DNA from 3 places in the Pseudomonas sp. Os17 genome. Region 3 is predicted to be linked to each of the others. Evidence: riboswitches for the same ligand, from Rfam matches in the RefSeq annotation. Region 3 holds a riboswitch; each other region holds the start of a gene.

Region 1 (5,197 bases), 2.6 Mb from region 3:
CGGGCAAAGAAGCCGGGGATGTTGCTCAGGGTCACGCCGTTGCGCGACTGAACCAGGTTGCGGGTCATGTCCGCCGAGAGGGTCCATTGCGGGCTGAACTGCCAGCGCCCATCGACCTCGATGCCGCGGACCTTGATCCGTCCGTCGCCATTGACCCAGTCGATGCCGTCGAGGGCGATCAGGTCGTCGATCTTGCGCTGGAACAGCGTGCCGCTGGCGTTGAAGTCGCCGGCCAGCAGGCTGCCCTTGTAGTCCAGGCCCAGCTCGGCATTCACGCTCTTTTCCGGCTTGAGCTGGCGGTTGCCCTTTTCATCCTCCTCATTGGCGAACAGTTGCTCGGCGTTGGGCAGCTTGAAGGCACTGCCGAACTGGCCGCGCAGTTGCCAGTGGGGTGAGAGGTCATACAGCGAGGTGAGCATGCCCACCGTGGCGCTTTCGCCGCCGCTGATCTTCTCGTGCCGCACGCCGATGCTCGGGTGCCAGTCGGGCAGGGCTGCCACGACCGGGCGCAACTGGGCGTAGAGGGCGTTGGCCTGGGCGCTGTTGTCGTCGATCTTGAGCACGTCGTCCTGGCCCTTGAACCACTGGTTGTCGCTGCCGAACACCAGCACATGGCCGCCGTCCAGTTCGGCCTTGCCCTCGGCCTGCAGACCCCAGTCGGTGAAGCCCCAGTAGTCGTTGTGGTTGATCACCTGGGTGGCGCCGCTGGTGGTGCTGTTGATGCGGGTGTAGCGGGTGTCCCAGTCGTTGACGTGGCCTTTGACGAAGTAGCTGAAGCGCTGGTCCAGGCGCTGCTCGAAGGTCGCGGTGGCGATCTGCTGGATGCGGTCGTTGGTGGTCTTCTTGTTGTTCAGCGGGCGGGCGAAATCCAGGTTGGCGTCGCTGTACTGGTAGAACAGCTCCAGCCGCGAGTCGTCGGCAAAGCCCTGGATCGCCTTGGCGCCGAAGGTGGTCACTTCATAGCCGCGTTTCTTGTCCCGGGTGCTGGGGCTGTAGGCGCTGTTGCGAAATGGCTGGTAGCCGTCGGAGACGTTGTGGCTGACATAGGCCAAGAGGCCCAGGTCGCCCAGGCCGTTGCTGACGATGCGTTCGGCGCGGGCATCGCCGCTTCTGCCCATGAAGCTGTCCAGGCCCAGGTTGACCTCGCCGGAGACGTCGCGGGTCTGCGGGCTGCGGGTGACGATGTTGATCACCCCGGACACCGCCTGGGTGCCGAACAGCAGGCTCTGGCCGCCCTTGAGCACCTCGATGCGCTCGATGGCGTTGGCCGGCAGGGTGTCCAAGTACAGGCCGCCGTACAGGCGGTTGTTCAGGCGCACGCCGTCCAGCAGGATCAGGGTGTCGTCGTTGCGCCCCCCCAGCAGGGAATAGGTGCCGTAGTCGAACGGGCCATTCTTGGGCGCCACGTATAGCCCGGGCACGTACATCTGCAGGACCCGGGTGATGTCGCTGCTGGGGCCGGCGCGTTCGATCTGCTGGCGATCGATGATCTCCAGCTTGCTGCCGTAGCGGGCCATTTCAGCCACGGCGGTGGACTCCACCGAAGGGGCAGAAATCGACTGCGGCTCCAGTGTCAGCGGCGTGTCGTCCGCCAGCAGCAGGGGGCTGAACAGGCAGCCGAGCAAGGCGCCGCATGGCGTGCGGCGACGCGTGGCCAAGGGGCGCACGCGGAAGGTGTCAGGTGTTGTCATTTTTGGTCTTCTCGAAAGTGTCTTCGGGAAGCACGCAGGAGAAGGTATCGGCCACGGGCACGCGACCTTACCGGCCCATGCCCGCCCACCGCAGGATTGCCAAACACAGGTTTCAGGCCGGTCTCCGGGCTGACGAGTGTGGCGGCATTCGCCTTCCCATACCTTGGGTACAGTGGCGTGTTGAATGCAGCACTCGCTTACCGTTGCGGGGGCAGCACCGGACTAGCCCTGAAGGGGCGCACCGGTTTCCCGTTTCACCTCATGCACGGCGGCATGAGGCACCTGAAACTGGACGGCATGTTACGCAGCAAAGCGGCGAGCTCCAAGCGGCAAGCTGCAAGATAAAAGCTGCGATCTAGAAGCTGTTGCTTGGAGCTTGCCGCTTGGAGCTTGCAGCTTGCACCGCCCTGACGGTGTCGCCGGGCTGCAATTGCAGGCGCTTGGCGGTCAGGCGGTCCACCAGCAGGCAACCGGACACCAGACGCCCGGGAGCGGCGGTGATGCGGCAGTTCTCCAGGCGCCGGTTGTGGATCAGCCACATCGGCGCCTGCGCGTCCGGAGTGCCCACCAGCAGGGGCAGGGTCTGGCTTTCACGCACGCTGCGGATCTTCGTCACCTCGGCCTCGATCAGCGGCCCGCCGTCGAAGATGTCGATGCAGCCCTGATGGTTGAAGCCTTCGTCCCGCAGGATGCTCACCGCCTGTTCGGTGCTGTGGTGGGCCTGGCCGATGGCGGCCTGGGCGTCGGGGCTGAGCAGGCAGGTGTACAGCGGCTGGCGCGGCATGAGTTCGGAGATGAAGGACTTGCCGCCCTGGCTGGACAGGCGATTGGCCTGCTGGAAGTCCATCTTGAAGAAGTGCCGCCCCAGGCTGTCCCAGAACGGCGAACGGCCCTGGCTGTCGAGCTGGCCCCGCAGCTCGGCCACCAGTTTGTCGCCGAACAGCTGCGGGTATTCGGCGACGAACAGCAGGCGCGCGGTGGACAGCAGGCGCCCGGTGTAGCCCTGGCGCTGGTCGTGGCGCAGGTACAGCGAGCAGAGCAGGGATTGCCCGGTCATCTCGTTGCACAGGAACAGGGTCGGAATCTCTTTGTCGATGCCCAGCTCCGGGGCGCGGCCGCGGGTGATGCCCAGCCGATAGTTGTAGCTGGGCTCGCGCAGGCCGATGGCGCCGCTCAGGGCACAGACGCCGATCACTTGCTGGTCGTCGTCCTCGAGCACGAACAGGTAGTCGGCATCGGCCCGTTCCACCTGGTTGGCGAAGGTGCGCTGGGCCCAGCGCAGCCGATGAGCCAGGCGCTCGGGATCGGTGGAGAGGTTGTTCAACTCGCGACAGCTGCCCTGCAGCAGCTTCAGCAGCGCTTGCAGATCGCTGACGCGCACCGGACGGACGATCATGGCACCGCTCCTTGGCGCTGCCGGGGGCAGCGGTAAAACCGGGGTCGGCTCATAACGCCACCCCGCGCACCGGCTCGCCCGGTGTCAATTGCAGGGCCTGGAACATCGAGTGATCCAGGCCGACCACGTCGCCTGGGGCTTCGTCGAGGGGCACGACAATCGCGCGAAAGCCCTGCAGCCGGTCGTTGCTCAGCAGCCAGTAGCGGCCCTGGCCGCTCTGCGGGCTCAGGTAACTGACCGCGACCCGGCTCTGAATGATCGAGCGTAGCTGGTTGTTGCGGGCCTGCAGGGTCGGGCCGGCATCGAACAGGTCGACGTACTGGGTGGGCGCGAAGCCTTCGTCGACGAGGATGTCGCAGGCCTCCCGGGCTGCTGGGTGAATGCGTCCGATGCAGTCCTGGGCCGGCTGCGGCAGCATCGGGATGTACAGCGGGTACTGGGGCATGAGTTCGGCGAGAAAGCCGCGGCCCTGCAAGGCGCACAGGCGTTCGGCCTCGACATAGGGCAGGTCGAAGAAGTGTTGGCCCACCGCTGCCCAGAAGGGCGATTGGCCGGCGGCGTCGCTGTAGCCGACGATCTCGCTGATGCAACTGTCGGCAAAGCGCCAGGGATGCGCGGCGATGAACAGCAGGCGCGCGCGGGAGGTCAGTTGCGCCTGGGGCGTGCCCGCCAGCGCCGGATCGACATGGAAGCTGCGCAGCAGGGTCTGTTCACTGAGGTCCTGGCACAGCGACAGGGTCGGCACGGCGTGTTCGATGTTCAGCTCTCGCGAGCTGCTGATGAAGGGGCGGTTGCGCAGGCTGTAGAAGGGCGTGGCAAAGCCGGCGGTGGCGAGGATGTCCGAGCAGCCGTGCAGTTGGCCGCTGTCCTGGTCCTCGAGCACTAGAAAGTAGTTTTCCGGACCCTGGCGGGCCTCGACCTTGGCGAAGGACGCCAGGGAGTCGAGGATCTTCTCCCGCAGGCAGGTTTCGTCATCCACCAGCGAAGTCACGCCCAGCAGGCGTGCGCCGGCCAGACGCAGCAATTGAGGCAGATCGGATAACGCCACCGGACGCAAGGCCAGCATGGGTGTACTCCTGTATCAAGGGCCGTTCGCCCGGGGCGAACATCGGCCAGACATCACTGTCGATGACCACGCAGTTGCACGGCCGCGGCATCCGGCGGCCGGTCCCCGGGCCGCTCTTGACGGCGGCTCTCGGGGGCGCGCTACGCCATCCGGCGCCGCGCTGGGGGCTTATGGCTTGAGCGGATCGGGCAGGGCCGCGGCGCTGCCCAGCTTGTTCAAAAGGAACAGGTAGACCAGCCCGGCGAGGATCCAGATGGCGCCGAGTTTCTGCGCGTCCACGCCCATGTTGTACATGATGGCGCAGACGATCACGAAGCCGATCACCGGGCAGATCAGGTGGCGGATCACCTGGCCGGACTTCTGCCGGCGCCAGTAGAAGTTGATCACCGTGATGTGCAGCAGCATGAAGCCACTCAGGGCGCCGAAGTTGACCAGCGACGTCAGGGTGTCCACCGAGTTGATGAACAGGTAGCAGATCAGCAGCGACAGCACCGCCACCAGGTAGATGCTGATGTGCGGGGTGTTGTGTTTCGGGTGCACCTTGGCCAGCACCTTGGGCAGCTTGCCGTCCCGCGCCATGCCGAACAGCAGGCGCGACACCGCGGCTTGCGAGGTGATGGCCACCGCCACGCCCCAGGCCAGCGCCGTGGCCACCCCGGTGAGGGTCGCCAGCCAGCTGCCGGCGGCCAGTTCGGCGATCTCGTAGAAGGCGGTGTCGGCGGACTTGAAGCCCATGCCGGCGGCCAGGTCCGTGGCGATCCAGGTCTGCACCACGAAGATCGCGCCCATCACCACCAGGGTGATCAGCGCGGCGCGACCGACGCTGCGGCCGGGATCGCCCTTGACCTCTTCGGCGAGCGTCGAGATGGCGTCGAAGCCGAGGAACGACAGCACCGCGATCGACACGCCCTGCATCAGCATGCCGAAGTGGAAGTGGTCCGGGCTGTACAGCGGCGCCAGGGTCAGCTGGCCGTTGCCGGCACCCCCGTGCAGGGCGTTCCAGGCGTAGAAAAGGAAGATCCCCAGGACCACCAGCTGCGCCAG
Region 2 (5,197 bases), 810 kb from region 3:
GTACAGGCTCGGGTCGCCGGAATGCACCCGGGCCACATCCTGGCCCTGGTCGTGCGCGTGCCTGATGGCCTCGATGATCTGTTCCAGGTGCAGTTCGGCACTGTTGATCACCCGGTCCGCGCTGTGACCTTCGAGGACGGCCGCGGGCACCAGCGAGCCGGCGTAGATGATCACCGGGCAGCGATGGATCAGGCGCTGGCCCTTGACGGTAATCAGCTCCGGGTCGCCGGGGCCGGCACCGATGAAATAGACAGTCATGGCTGTCTCCTGTGAAAAAAGGGCGGGAACAGGGTCGCAGATGAACGATGTTCATGTTCGCGACGGGGAATTGTCGGCCAGTCTACCGGCTGGCGGCCAATGCCAGGGTGGCCTGGGCGTATTTCTGGCGGGGGATCAACAGCCGGGCCGGGCCGGGGTGCAACTGTTCGGCCAGGGCCAGGGCGGCGCTTTCGGCAACGCCGTAGCAGCCGCTGTGTTCAAAGGCGATCTGCGAGCGGTGGCTCAGGCGCGAGGCGAAAGGCGCCAGTTGACTGCTGCTGAAGCAGGTCAGCGGCAGGGCCAGTTGATCCGCCAGTTGCAGCAGGCCGGGCTCGCTGCGCTTCAAGTCGATGCTGGCCAGGGCCAGGAGTTGCCCGCTCTCCAGGCCGTGGGCTTGCAGCACCTGCTCAAGCAGGGCGCGCAGCGTGGTCACCGGGCAGCCCTTCTGGCACCCCAGGCCGACCACCAGGGCCGGCGCCGCGCGCCTTTCGATCATGCCGGGTACAGGTCCGCGTTCTTGCGCCGGAACAGCCAGGCGCTGATCAGGCCCAGGGCCAGCCAGAAGGCGGCATTGGTCAGCTGCGAGGCAATCTTGAACTGTGCTTCCAGGGCTTCTGGCGCCAGCATCGAGTGCACTTCAGGTTGGGGCGCGCCGATCACGTGGGGCACGGCGATAATCGCCACGCCCAGCAGTTTCAGCAGCCAGTGGCCGGCGAACGCGATCAGGGCAAGGCCCACGGCAGTAGAAGCGGCAGCGCCGATCCACCACACCTGGCGCTGCACCAGGTCGGCGGCTGCGGTTCCCGGCAATTCCGGAGGCAGGCCCAGAGTGGGGGCCAGGCAGAAGGTCGTATACCCGGCCAGACCCCAGAGCAGGCCTTGCGAGGCACGGTTGGGCGCGCGCAGGGTGTAGAGCCCGGCCAGCATCAGGGCGAAGCCGACCGCCACTACCAGGTTGCCGCCGGTGGTGGACAGGGTGCGCTGCCAGCCGTCTTCCGGCTCCCAGGCCTCGGCATCGTGGCTGTGCGCGGCCATGGCGCCGGCGGCGTGTTCATGAGTTTGGGCGGCCGGGGCCTGTTCATAGGTTTCCGCCTGCAGGATCAGCGGAGCGACCCACAAGCTTTGCAGCAGGGTCAGCAGCAGGGCCGCCAGCAGCCCGGTGAACCCTGCGGTTTGCGCAATACGCTTGATCATGTCGGCAGGTCTCAGTGGCAAGGGAAGGCGGCGCTGTGACGGGTGTCGTGGGCGGCGTTGTGCACCGCTTCGATATGGGAGAAACCGGCGAAATACACCAGGCAGGCGCCCAGCAGCGACGCGCCGATGGCGGCCACCAGGCGCTGGCTCAGGGTGGAGGTGCTGCTGGCGGAATGGCTGGTGCTGCTGATGATCGACATGGCGCTTCCCTTTGGAGTGTCGGCGGGGGAGGAGCGCAGGAAAACCCCGCGTGAGGAGCACGCAGGGTTTGCAACAGCGCCCGCCCACCGCGGGTTTGTTATGTGTGTGTTGCGGGCCGGTCTCCGGGCTCGCGAGGGGCAGGGGGCGACTGATGTCGTACCGTGCCGGCAAGTGTCACCTTCCCATGCCATGGCACAGTGGATCTGACACTTCGCTCGCTTACCGTTGCGGGGGCAGCACCGGACTGGTCACGGCTTTTTAGTTAAGCACGTGATTCACCGGTTTCCCGTTTCACCCTGTGAAGGGCACCCGTAACAAGGCGCGTAGCAAATCATGGGCGGGGTGATGCCGTCAATTGCGCGAGGCGCTGCATTGCCGATTGACCGTCCCCCGCGCTCTGCGTAGCCTTGCGCGTTCGAGGTTCTTCGGCCAGCGGTCGAAGCTAAGAAGGGAACGCGGTCGATGCCGCGGCTGCCCCCGCAACTGTGAAGGGTTTCGTTTCTGCAAGGCCACTGCCTGCGCGTCCAGAACGCCGGCGGGAAGGCGCAGCAACCGCCGGTCCGACGACTGGCAAGCCCTCAGCCAGGAGACCTGCCTCGATCCCAGATTCTCACTACAACCGGGCGGGGTGATCCGGTGGCGAAATCTCCGCGCGCCTCTGCGCTGTGGCTCTCGTCCCGTATGCCCGCCACCTTTGCCAAGGGGCATCCGATGAAAACACTGGCCAAACTTCCCGTCACCATCGTCACCGGCTTCCTTGGCTCGGGTAAGACCACCTTGCTGCGGCACATGCTGGACAACGCCCAGGGCCGGCGCATCGCGGTGATCGTCAACGAGTTCGGCGAGCTGGGCATCGACGGTGAAATCCTCAAGCAATGCGCCATCGGGTGCACTGAAGAAGAGGCCAGCGGCCGGGTCTACGAGCTGGCCAACGGCTGCCTGTGCTGCACCGTGCAGGAAGAGTTCTTCCCGGTGATGCGCGAACTGGTGGCGCGCCGTGGCGACCTGGACCACATCCTCATCGAAACCTCCGGCCTGGCCCTGCCCAAGCCCCTGGTCCAGGCCTTCCAGTGGCCGGAAATCCGCAGCGCCTGCACCGTCGACGCGGTGATCACCGTGGTCGACAGCCCGGCCGTGGCCGCCGGCACCTTCGCCGCGTTCCCCGACCAAGTGGACGCCCAGCGCAAGCTCGACCCCAACCTGGACCACGAATCGCCGCTGCACGAGCTGTTCGCCGACCAGCTGTCCAGCGCCGACCTGGTGATCCTCAACAAGACCGACCTGATCGACCCCGCAGACCTGGCCAAGGTGCGCCTGGAAGTGGCCGAAGAACTGCCGCCGGCGGTGAAAGTCATCGAAGCCAGCAGCGGCCGCCTGCCGCTGGATGTGCTGCTGGGCCTGGGCGCCGGTTCCGAGGAACACATCGACAGCCGTCACAGCCACCACGACCATCACCACGACGGCGATGACGATCACGACGACCACGATCACGACGCTTTCGACTCCATCTCCATCGAACTGCCCCAGGCCGACGAAAGCCTGCTGCTGGACGCCCTGACCCAGCTGGTGGTCAAGCACGGCATCCTGCGGGTCAAGGGCTTCGCCGCGATCCCCAACAAGCCGATGCGCCTGCTGATCCAGGGCGTGGGCACCCGCTTCGACAAGCACTTCGACCGCAAGTGGGGCGCTGACGAAGCCCGCACCACGCGCCTGGTACTGATCGGCCAGGAGCTGGACGCCGCCCAACTCGAAGCGCAACTGCGCGCCGCCCTCAGCGTGTAAGCCATGCACCTGCTCAGGACCCAGCCCGGCGGTTTCGTGTCGGATGACAACATTGCCGACCTTGGACAAACCCCCGCCGAGCTGGTGATCCTGTGCAGCGGCGACTCCAGCCTGGCGCTGCTGGCGGATGCCGCCGAGCAGTTGCCCGTGGATTACCCCAGCTTTCGCCTGGCCAACCCGATGCAGGTGCAGAACCACGCTTCGGTGGACCTGTATGTCGACCAGGTGCTGCGCCACGCCAAGGTGATCCTGATCTCCCTGCACGGCGGCATCGGCTACTGGCGCTACGGCGTCGAGCGGCTGGTGGAGCTGTCCCAGCGCGGGGTGCAACTGATCCTGGTGCCGGGGGACGACCGCCCGGACCCGGAACTCAGCGACCTGAGCACCTTGGGCCCCGTCGAGCGCGACCGCCTGTGGCAGTTCCTGCGCCAGGGCGGGCGGGACAACGCGCTGAATTTCTACCGTTGCCTGGCCAGCGGCCTGCTGGGGCGCGACTATCCCTGGAGCGAACCGCAGACCCTGCCACGCACGGCGATCTATCACCCGCACAAGAGCCAGGCCGCCCTCAGCGACTGGCAGGCCGATTGGCAGCCTGGTCAAGCGGTGGCGGCGCTGCTGTTCTACCGCTCCCACCTGCAGGCGGCCAACACCGGATTTATCGACCTGTTCTGCCAGCGTTTGCTGGCGGCGGGCCTCAACCCCTTGCCAATAGCGGTGGCCAGCCTCAAGGAGCCCGGCTGCCTGAGCCAGGTGGAAGACTGGCTGGATGAAACCGCGGCCGGGGTGATCCTCAACACCACCGGCTTTGCCCAGTCCAGCCCCGAGGCGCCGCACTTGCGGCCGTTCCGCCGCAATATCCCGGTGATCCAGGCCATCTGCGCCCAGGACAACGAGCCGGGCTGGCGCGACAGCGAGCAGGGCCTGGGCCCGCGGGACCTGGCCATGCACATCGCCTTGCCGGAACTGGACGGACGCATCATCAGCCGGCCCATCAGCTTCAAGGACCTGGCCTGGCGCAGCGAGCGCAGCCAGTCGGACGTGGTGTGCTACCGCGGCCAGCCCGAACGCATGGATTTTGTCGCCGAGCTGGCCCGGCGCTGGGTCGAACTGGGGCGCCTGGACAACGGCCACAAGCGCATTGCCCTGGTGCTGGCCAACTACCCGACCCGGGACGGGCGCATCGGCAACGGCGTCGGCCTGGACACCCCGGCGGCGGCGCTGAACATCCTCAAGGCCCTGCACGCCGAAGGCTATCCGCTGCCGGCCGAGTTGCCCGCCAGCGGCACCGAGTTGATCCAGCAGTTGCTGGGCGGGGTCAGCAACGACCTGGACAGCCTCGACCAGCGTCCGTGCCTGCAAAGCCTGGCCCTGGAGGACTACGCGGCAATGTTCCAGGCCTTGCCGCCTGCCAATCGCGAGGCGGTGCTGCAACGCTGGGGCGCACCCCAGCAGGACCCGATGTTCCGCAACGGGCGGATGATGATCGCCGGCCTGCGCTTTGGCCTGACCTTTGTCGGCATCCAGCCGGCCCGGGGTTACCAGGTGGACCCCAGCGCGGTCTACCACGACCCGGACCTGGTGCCGCCCCACGGCTACCTGGCGTTCTACTTCTGGCTGCGCCAGGCCTACGGCGCCCATGCGCTGATCCACGTCGGCAAGCACGGCAACCTGGAGTGGCTGCCGGGCAAGGGCGTCGGCCTGTCGGAGAACTGCTGGCCGGACGCGCTGCTGGGGCCACTGCCGAACATCTACCCGTTCATCG
Region 3 (5,197 bases):
TGATCCCTTAGCAGGGTAATGCGGTTGGCGCTGGGCACCGCAGCGCCGGCGCGGCCCATGATTTTTCCGGCGATCCAGCCGCGAATGCCCCGGCTGTCATCGGGTTTGGGCGGTGCATTGGTTTCCGCCACCAGTACGTCGCCGTTGGGCAGGACATAGAGCCAGCGTGGATGATCGAGGCCTTCGGCGAAGGCATTGACCTGGGTGCCGGCTGCCGCCAATGGCTTGCTGCCCTTGGGCCAGCCAATCGCCGGGGCGATGTTCACCGTGGGGATCAGCGTCGGGTTGGGCTCCGGCAGCTTGGGGGTTGGGCCGGTGCCGTCGGAAACTTGCAGGCTGGAGGTTTCGCCACAGGCCGTAAGGCCGGCGGCGATCGCGATAAGCAAAGCGTGTCGAGACTTGAGCATGCTGATTTCCCTATGAATGCACGGACGTCCTAGTCATAGAGGAGCATAGCCGGCGTATGGTTCCGCCTGATCAGCGGGCTTCCTTGAACAGTGCGGCGACCCCGGGATGGTAGAGGCCGGCCTCGTTGTGCAGCTTGCGATAGGCGTAGGGAAAGTACCAGGCCACCGCGCAGCAGTGTTCCTTTTGCAGTTCGTCGAGCATGTCCTGGAGTTCTTCCGGGGTGGCGCTGTGCTGAGCCTTCTGCGGGCTGACAAACAGGCAGCCGAGCCGCAGGTCGCCGGGGTAGCTGATCTTTCTCGCGTCACCGGCAATGTCGAGCAAGGCCTGGGTCAGGTGCAGGCCGTTGACCTGGGGCCAGCGCTGGGTGGCCTGAATGTAGGCGCGTTCTTCCCGGGTGGCCAGGTACAGATCGGTGCGTGCGTTGCGGGCGCCTTCTTCCTGCTGCTTTTTGCTGGGGCTGTGTTCGAGGCTGACCATCTCCGCCATCCAGGCGGCGGCGGAAAGCAATCCCAGGTTGGCCTGCTCGTCGAACCAGTAAGGGGTTTCGCTGTCGCCACGAACAGCGTTGTAGCGGTCAATGCAATCAAACCAGCGTTCCAGCATCGGGCGCAGGAATTCCAGCTTTGGATTGCTGATGATCATGCCTTGCATCGGGGTCCGTCCTTATTGTTGTCTGGCGGTGGGTGGGTTGAGTTATGGCTATTTGATATCAACTCGCTGAGTGTGGCACAAGATTGGCGCCAGTTTGTTGATGCGGTGCAGTTTTGTGTGCCAAGCGACGCCTGGCTTTAATTGACGCTCCACCCCCAACCCTCTAACCTTCGCGACTTGTTTCAGGTGCTCTGTGGCCGCTGGTCGACAGAGTGAAACAGGGAAGCCGGTCAGGGCCTGTTCCAGCGATGGACATGGCGACGATTCCGGCGCTGCCCCCGCAACGGTAGATGAGTCAAGGCTGCGCCAGATGCCACTGTGTCCACGACATGGGAAGGCGCGCAGTCAGGCAGCAATGCCCCTCATGAGCCCGGAGACCGGCCTGATCCATCCAACGGCATCACGGTGGGCGATGCCAGGCTTGCGCCGTCTATTCCTTTTCCTGCCCGCCGTTCCCCAGCCCCAACGGAGAGCTGCCCCATGAGTGAATCCCCCGATCGTGACGAGCGCCATGTGGCGCGCATGTTGCGCAAGAAAGCCGTGATCGATGAGCGCATCGCCAACTCGCCCAACGAATGTGGCCTGTTGCTGGTGCTGACCGGCAATGGCAAGGGCAAGAGCAGTTCGGCTTTCGGCATGTTGGCGCGGTCCATGGGCCACGGCATGCAGTGCGGCGTGGTGCAGTTCATCAAGGGTCGTAACAGCACCGGCGAAGAGCTGTTCTTCCGGCGTTTTCCGGAGCAGGTGCGCTTTCATGTGATGGGCGAGGGCTTTACCTGGGAAACCCAGGATCGCCAGCGCGATATCGCCGCGGCCGAAGCGGCCTGGGCGGTATCCAGAGAACTGCTGAGCGACCCGGAGATTGGTCTTGTTGTACTCGACGAGCTGAACATCGCCCTCAAGCACGGTTACCTGGATCTGGACCAGGTGCTCAGCGACCTGCAGGCCCGTCCGCCCATGCAGCATGTGGTGGTGACCGGTCGCGGGGCCAAGCCGGAGCTGATCGAACTGGCGGATACCGTCACCGAAATGGGCATGGTCAAGCATGCCTTCCAGGCCGGCATCAAGGCGCAGAAAGGTGTTGAGCTGTGAGTGTGACTTCATGACCGATGTTCGTCATTGCCCGGCGGTATTGATTGCCGCACCGGCTTCCGGCCAGGGCAAGACCACCGTGACCGCCGCCCTGGCTCGCCTGCACCGCAATCAGGGGCGCAAGGTACGGGTGTTCAAATGCGGTCCGGACTTTCTCGACCCGATGATTCTCGAACGCGCCAGCGGCGCTCCGGTGTACCAGCTGGACATGTGGATGGTGGGCGAGCAGGAAAGCCGGCGCTTGCTCTGGGAAGCCGCGGCTGACGCCGACCTGATCCTGATCGAAGGGGTCATGGGGCTGTTCGACGGCACCCCCTCCAGTGCCGATCTGGCACGGCATTTCGGGGTGCCGGTGCTCGCAGTGATCGATGGCACCGCCATGGCCCAGACCTTCGGGGCGCTGGCCCTGGGCTTGGCCCGTTACCAGCCGGACCTGCCGTTCGCCGGGGTGCTGGCCAACCGGGTCGGCACCTTGCGCCACGCGCAGTTGCTCGAAGGCAGCCTCACCGAAGGCTTGCGCTGGTACGGCGCCCTGTCCCGGGAAACCGATATCGAACTGCCCAGCCGGCACCTGGGGCTGGTGCAGGCTCGTGAACTGAACGATCTCGACCTGCGCCTGGATGCCGCCGCCGAGGCGTTGGCCAGCAGCTGCCAGGTGGAGCTGCCGCCTGCGGTGAGTTTTGCCGCGCCAGCGCCAGTGGCCTGCGCGCCCTTGCTGGAGGGGGTGCGCATCGCCGTGGCCCGCGACGAGGCGTTTGCCTTCACCTACGGTGCCAGCCTCGATCTGTTGCGGGCCATGGGGGCGCAGTTGCATTTCTTCTCCCCTATCCATGACACGCAGTTGCCGGAGGCGGACAGCCTGTACCTGCCCGGTGGCTACCCAGAGTTGCACCACCAGGCCCTGGCGCAGAACCGCGCCATGCTCGACGCGATTCGTGCCCACCATGGTGCGGGCAAGCCATTGCTGGCCGAGTGTGGCGGCATGCTGTACCTGCTCGACTCCCTGACCGACGTCGAAGGCCGGTGCGCCGAGCTGCTGGGGCTGCTGCCCGGCGCGGCGGTGATGCAGAAGCGTCTGGCCGCCCTGGCCTTGCAGGCCGTGGAGTTGCCGGAGGGCGGCTTGCGTGGCCATACCTACCATCACTCCCTGACCACGACCGCCCTTGAGCCGATTGCCCGTGGCATCAGTCCCAACGGTGGGCGGGGGGCAGAGGCGGTGTATCGCGACGGGCGGATGACCGCTTCTTACGTGCATTTCTACTTTCCGTCCAATCCGGCAGCGGTAGCGGCGTTGTTCGCTCCATCTCCTGCAGGGAGTGTGAGCGGTGAGTGAGCAGGGATTTTCTGCGGCGGAGCGTGAGGCCGTGTATCGCGCCATCGCCGAACGCCGGGACATGCGGCATTTCGCCGGCGGTAGTGTCGAGCCCGAGTTGCTGCGCCGTTTGCTGGAGGCGGCGCATCAGGCGCCCAGCGTGGGGCTGATGCAGCCCTGGCGTTTTATCCGCATCAGCGATCGCCCGTTGCGCGGGCGTATCCAGCAGTTGGTGGAGGAGGAGCGGGTGCGCACCGCCGAGGCGCTGGGCGAGCGTTCCGATGAGTTCATGCAGCTTAAGGTCGAAGGCATCCATGACTGTGCCGAGGTGCTGGTGGCGGCCCTGATGGATGGCCGCGAGCGGCATGTCTTCGGCCGGCGGACCCTGCCGGAAATGGACCTGGCCTCGCTGTCCTGTGCCATTCAGAACCTCTGGCTGGCGGCGCGCAGCGAAGGTCTGGGCATGGGCTGGGTGTCGCTGTTCGAGCCCCAGGCCCTGGCCGACCTGCTGGGGTTGCCCGCCGGTGCCAAGCCCCTGGCGGTGCTGTGCCTGGGACCGGTTACCGAGTTCTATCCGGCGCCGATGCTGGCGCTGCAGGGCTGGGCGCAGCCCCGGCCATTGAGTGAGTTGCTGTATGAGAATTACTGGGGAGTGAGTCAATGAGCGTGGCGTTGCTGAGTGTCGCCGCCGTGGCGCTGGACGCGCTGCTGGGCGAACCCAAGCGCTGGCATCCGCTGGTGGCCTTCGGCCGTATGGCGGATCGTATCGAGCAACGTTTCAACGCCGCGGGCCGGGGCTGGCGCAGTCATGGCGTCAGCGCCTGGGTGCTGGCGGTACTGCCCCTGACCCTGTTGGCCACCGCGCTGTCCTGGCTGCCCTATATCGGTTGGCTGGTGGAGATCCTGGCGCTGTATTGCGCCCTGGGCCTGCGCAGCCTCGGCGAGCACGTCGAGCCGGTGGCTCAGGCCTTGCGCAGCGATGATCTGCAGGAAGCACGGCACCGGGTGGGGTTCCTGGTGAGCCGCCAGACCAGCGAACTGGACGCCACCGCCGTGGCCCGTGCGGCTACTGAATCGGTGCTGGAGAACGGCAGCGACGCCGTGTTCGCCGCGTTGTTCTGGTTTGCCGTGGCCGGCGCACCGGGGGTGGTGCTCTATCGCCTGAGCAACACCCTGGATGCGATGTGGGGCTACCGTAACGAGCGTTTCGAGCGTTTCGGCTGGGCGGCGGCGAAGATCGACGACCTGCTCAACTACATTCCTGCGCGTCTGGTGGCCCTGACCTACGCCTTGCTCGGCAAGACCCGGCTGGCGCTGAAGTGCTGGCGCCGCCAGGGCCCGACCTGGGACAGCCCGAATGCCGGCCCGGTCATGGCGGCCGGAGCGGGAGCCCTGGGAGTGGAGCTGGGCGGGGCGGCGATCTATCACGGTGAGTTGCATCAGCGTCCGCCTCTGGGCGAAGGCGAGCCGGCCAGTGCCGACTCCATTGATCGTGGCTGGCAGTTGGTGCAGCGAGGTGTCTGGCTGTGGTTGTTGATTCTGTGTCTGGGGGCTGAATTCTATGCTTGAGCACGGCGGAAGGTTGCGCAAGGCGGCCCAGGAATACGGGATTGCCGAAGAGGCCTGGCTGGATCTGTCCAGCGGATTGGCGCCCTGGCCGTTTCCCATTCCGGCCATTCCCTTGCGGGCCTGGGCGCGCCTGCCGGAAACCGATGACGGTCTGGAACAGGCGGC

Evidence for each region. Region 3 has a riboswitch for cobalamin ahead of cobO (cob(I)yrinic acid a,c-diamide adenosyltransferase). Riboswitches for the same ligand answer to the same signal wherever they lie in the genome.
Region 1: it holds a riboswitch for cobalamin, as region 3 does, so the genes downstream of both, POS17_RS10980 (TonB-dependent receptor plug domain-containing protein) here and cobO (cob(I)yrinic acid a,c-diamide adenosyltransferase) in region 3, are expected to answer to the same signal.
Region 2: it holds a riboswitch for cobalamin, as region 3 does, so the genes downstream of both, POS17_RS18755 (CbtB domain-containing protein) here and cobO (cob(I)yrinic acid a,c-diamide adenosyltransferase) in region 3, are expected to answer to the same signal.

Annotation. Positions count from the first base shown of each region.
Region 1 is NZ_AP014627.1:2,434,703-2,439,899, forward strand. It holds gene POS17_RS10980 (TonB-dependent receptor plug domain-containing protein) at 1-1,691, opposite strand, end outside; cobalamin riboswitch at 1,790-1,992, opposite strand; gene POS17_RS10985 (arginine N-succinyltransferase) at 2,047-3,087, opposite strand; gene POS17_RS10990 (arginine N-succinyltransferase) at 3,137-4,153, opposite strand; gene POS17_RS10995 (APC family permease) at 4,322-5,197, opposite strand, start outside.
Region 2 is NZ_AP014627.1:4,269,962-4,275,158, reverse strand. It holds gene cobM (precorrin-4 C(11)-methyltransferase) at 1-258, opposite strand, end outside; gene POS17_RS18765 (cobalamin biosynthesis protein) at 341-754, opposite strand; gene POS17_RS18760 (CbtA family protein) at 751-1,452, opposite strand; gene POS17_RS18755 (CbtB domain-containing protein) at 1,464-1,652, opposite strand; cobalamin riboswitch at 1,750-1,981, opposite strand; cobalamin riboswitch at 2,055-2,266, shown strand; gene cobW (cobalamin biosynthesis protein CobW) at 2,365-3,435, shown strand; gene cobN (cobaltochelatase subunit CobN) at 3,439-5,197, shown strand, end outside.
Region 3 is NZ_AP014627.1:5,075,429-5,080,625, reverse strand. It holds gene POS17_RS22190 (PQQ-dependent sugar dehydrogenase) at 1-407, opposite strand, end outside; gene POS17_RS22185 (hypothetical protein) at 478-1,059, opposite strand; cobalamin riboswitch at 1,227-1,459, shown strand; gene cobO (cob(I)yrinic acid a,c-diamide adenosyltransferase) at 1,540-2,151, shown strand; gene POS17_RS22175 (cobyrinate a,c-diamide synthase) at 2,162-3,484, shown strand; gene bluB (5,6-dimethylbenzimidazole synthase) at 3,477-4,127, shown strand; gene cbiB (adenosylcobinamide-phosphate synthase CbiB) at 4,124-5,032, shown strand; gene cobD (threonine-phosphate decarboxylase CobD) at 5,025-5,197, shown strand, end outside.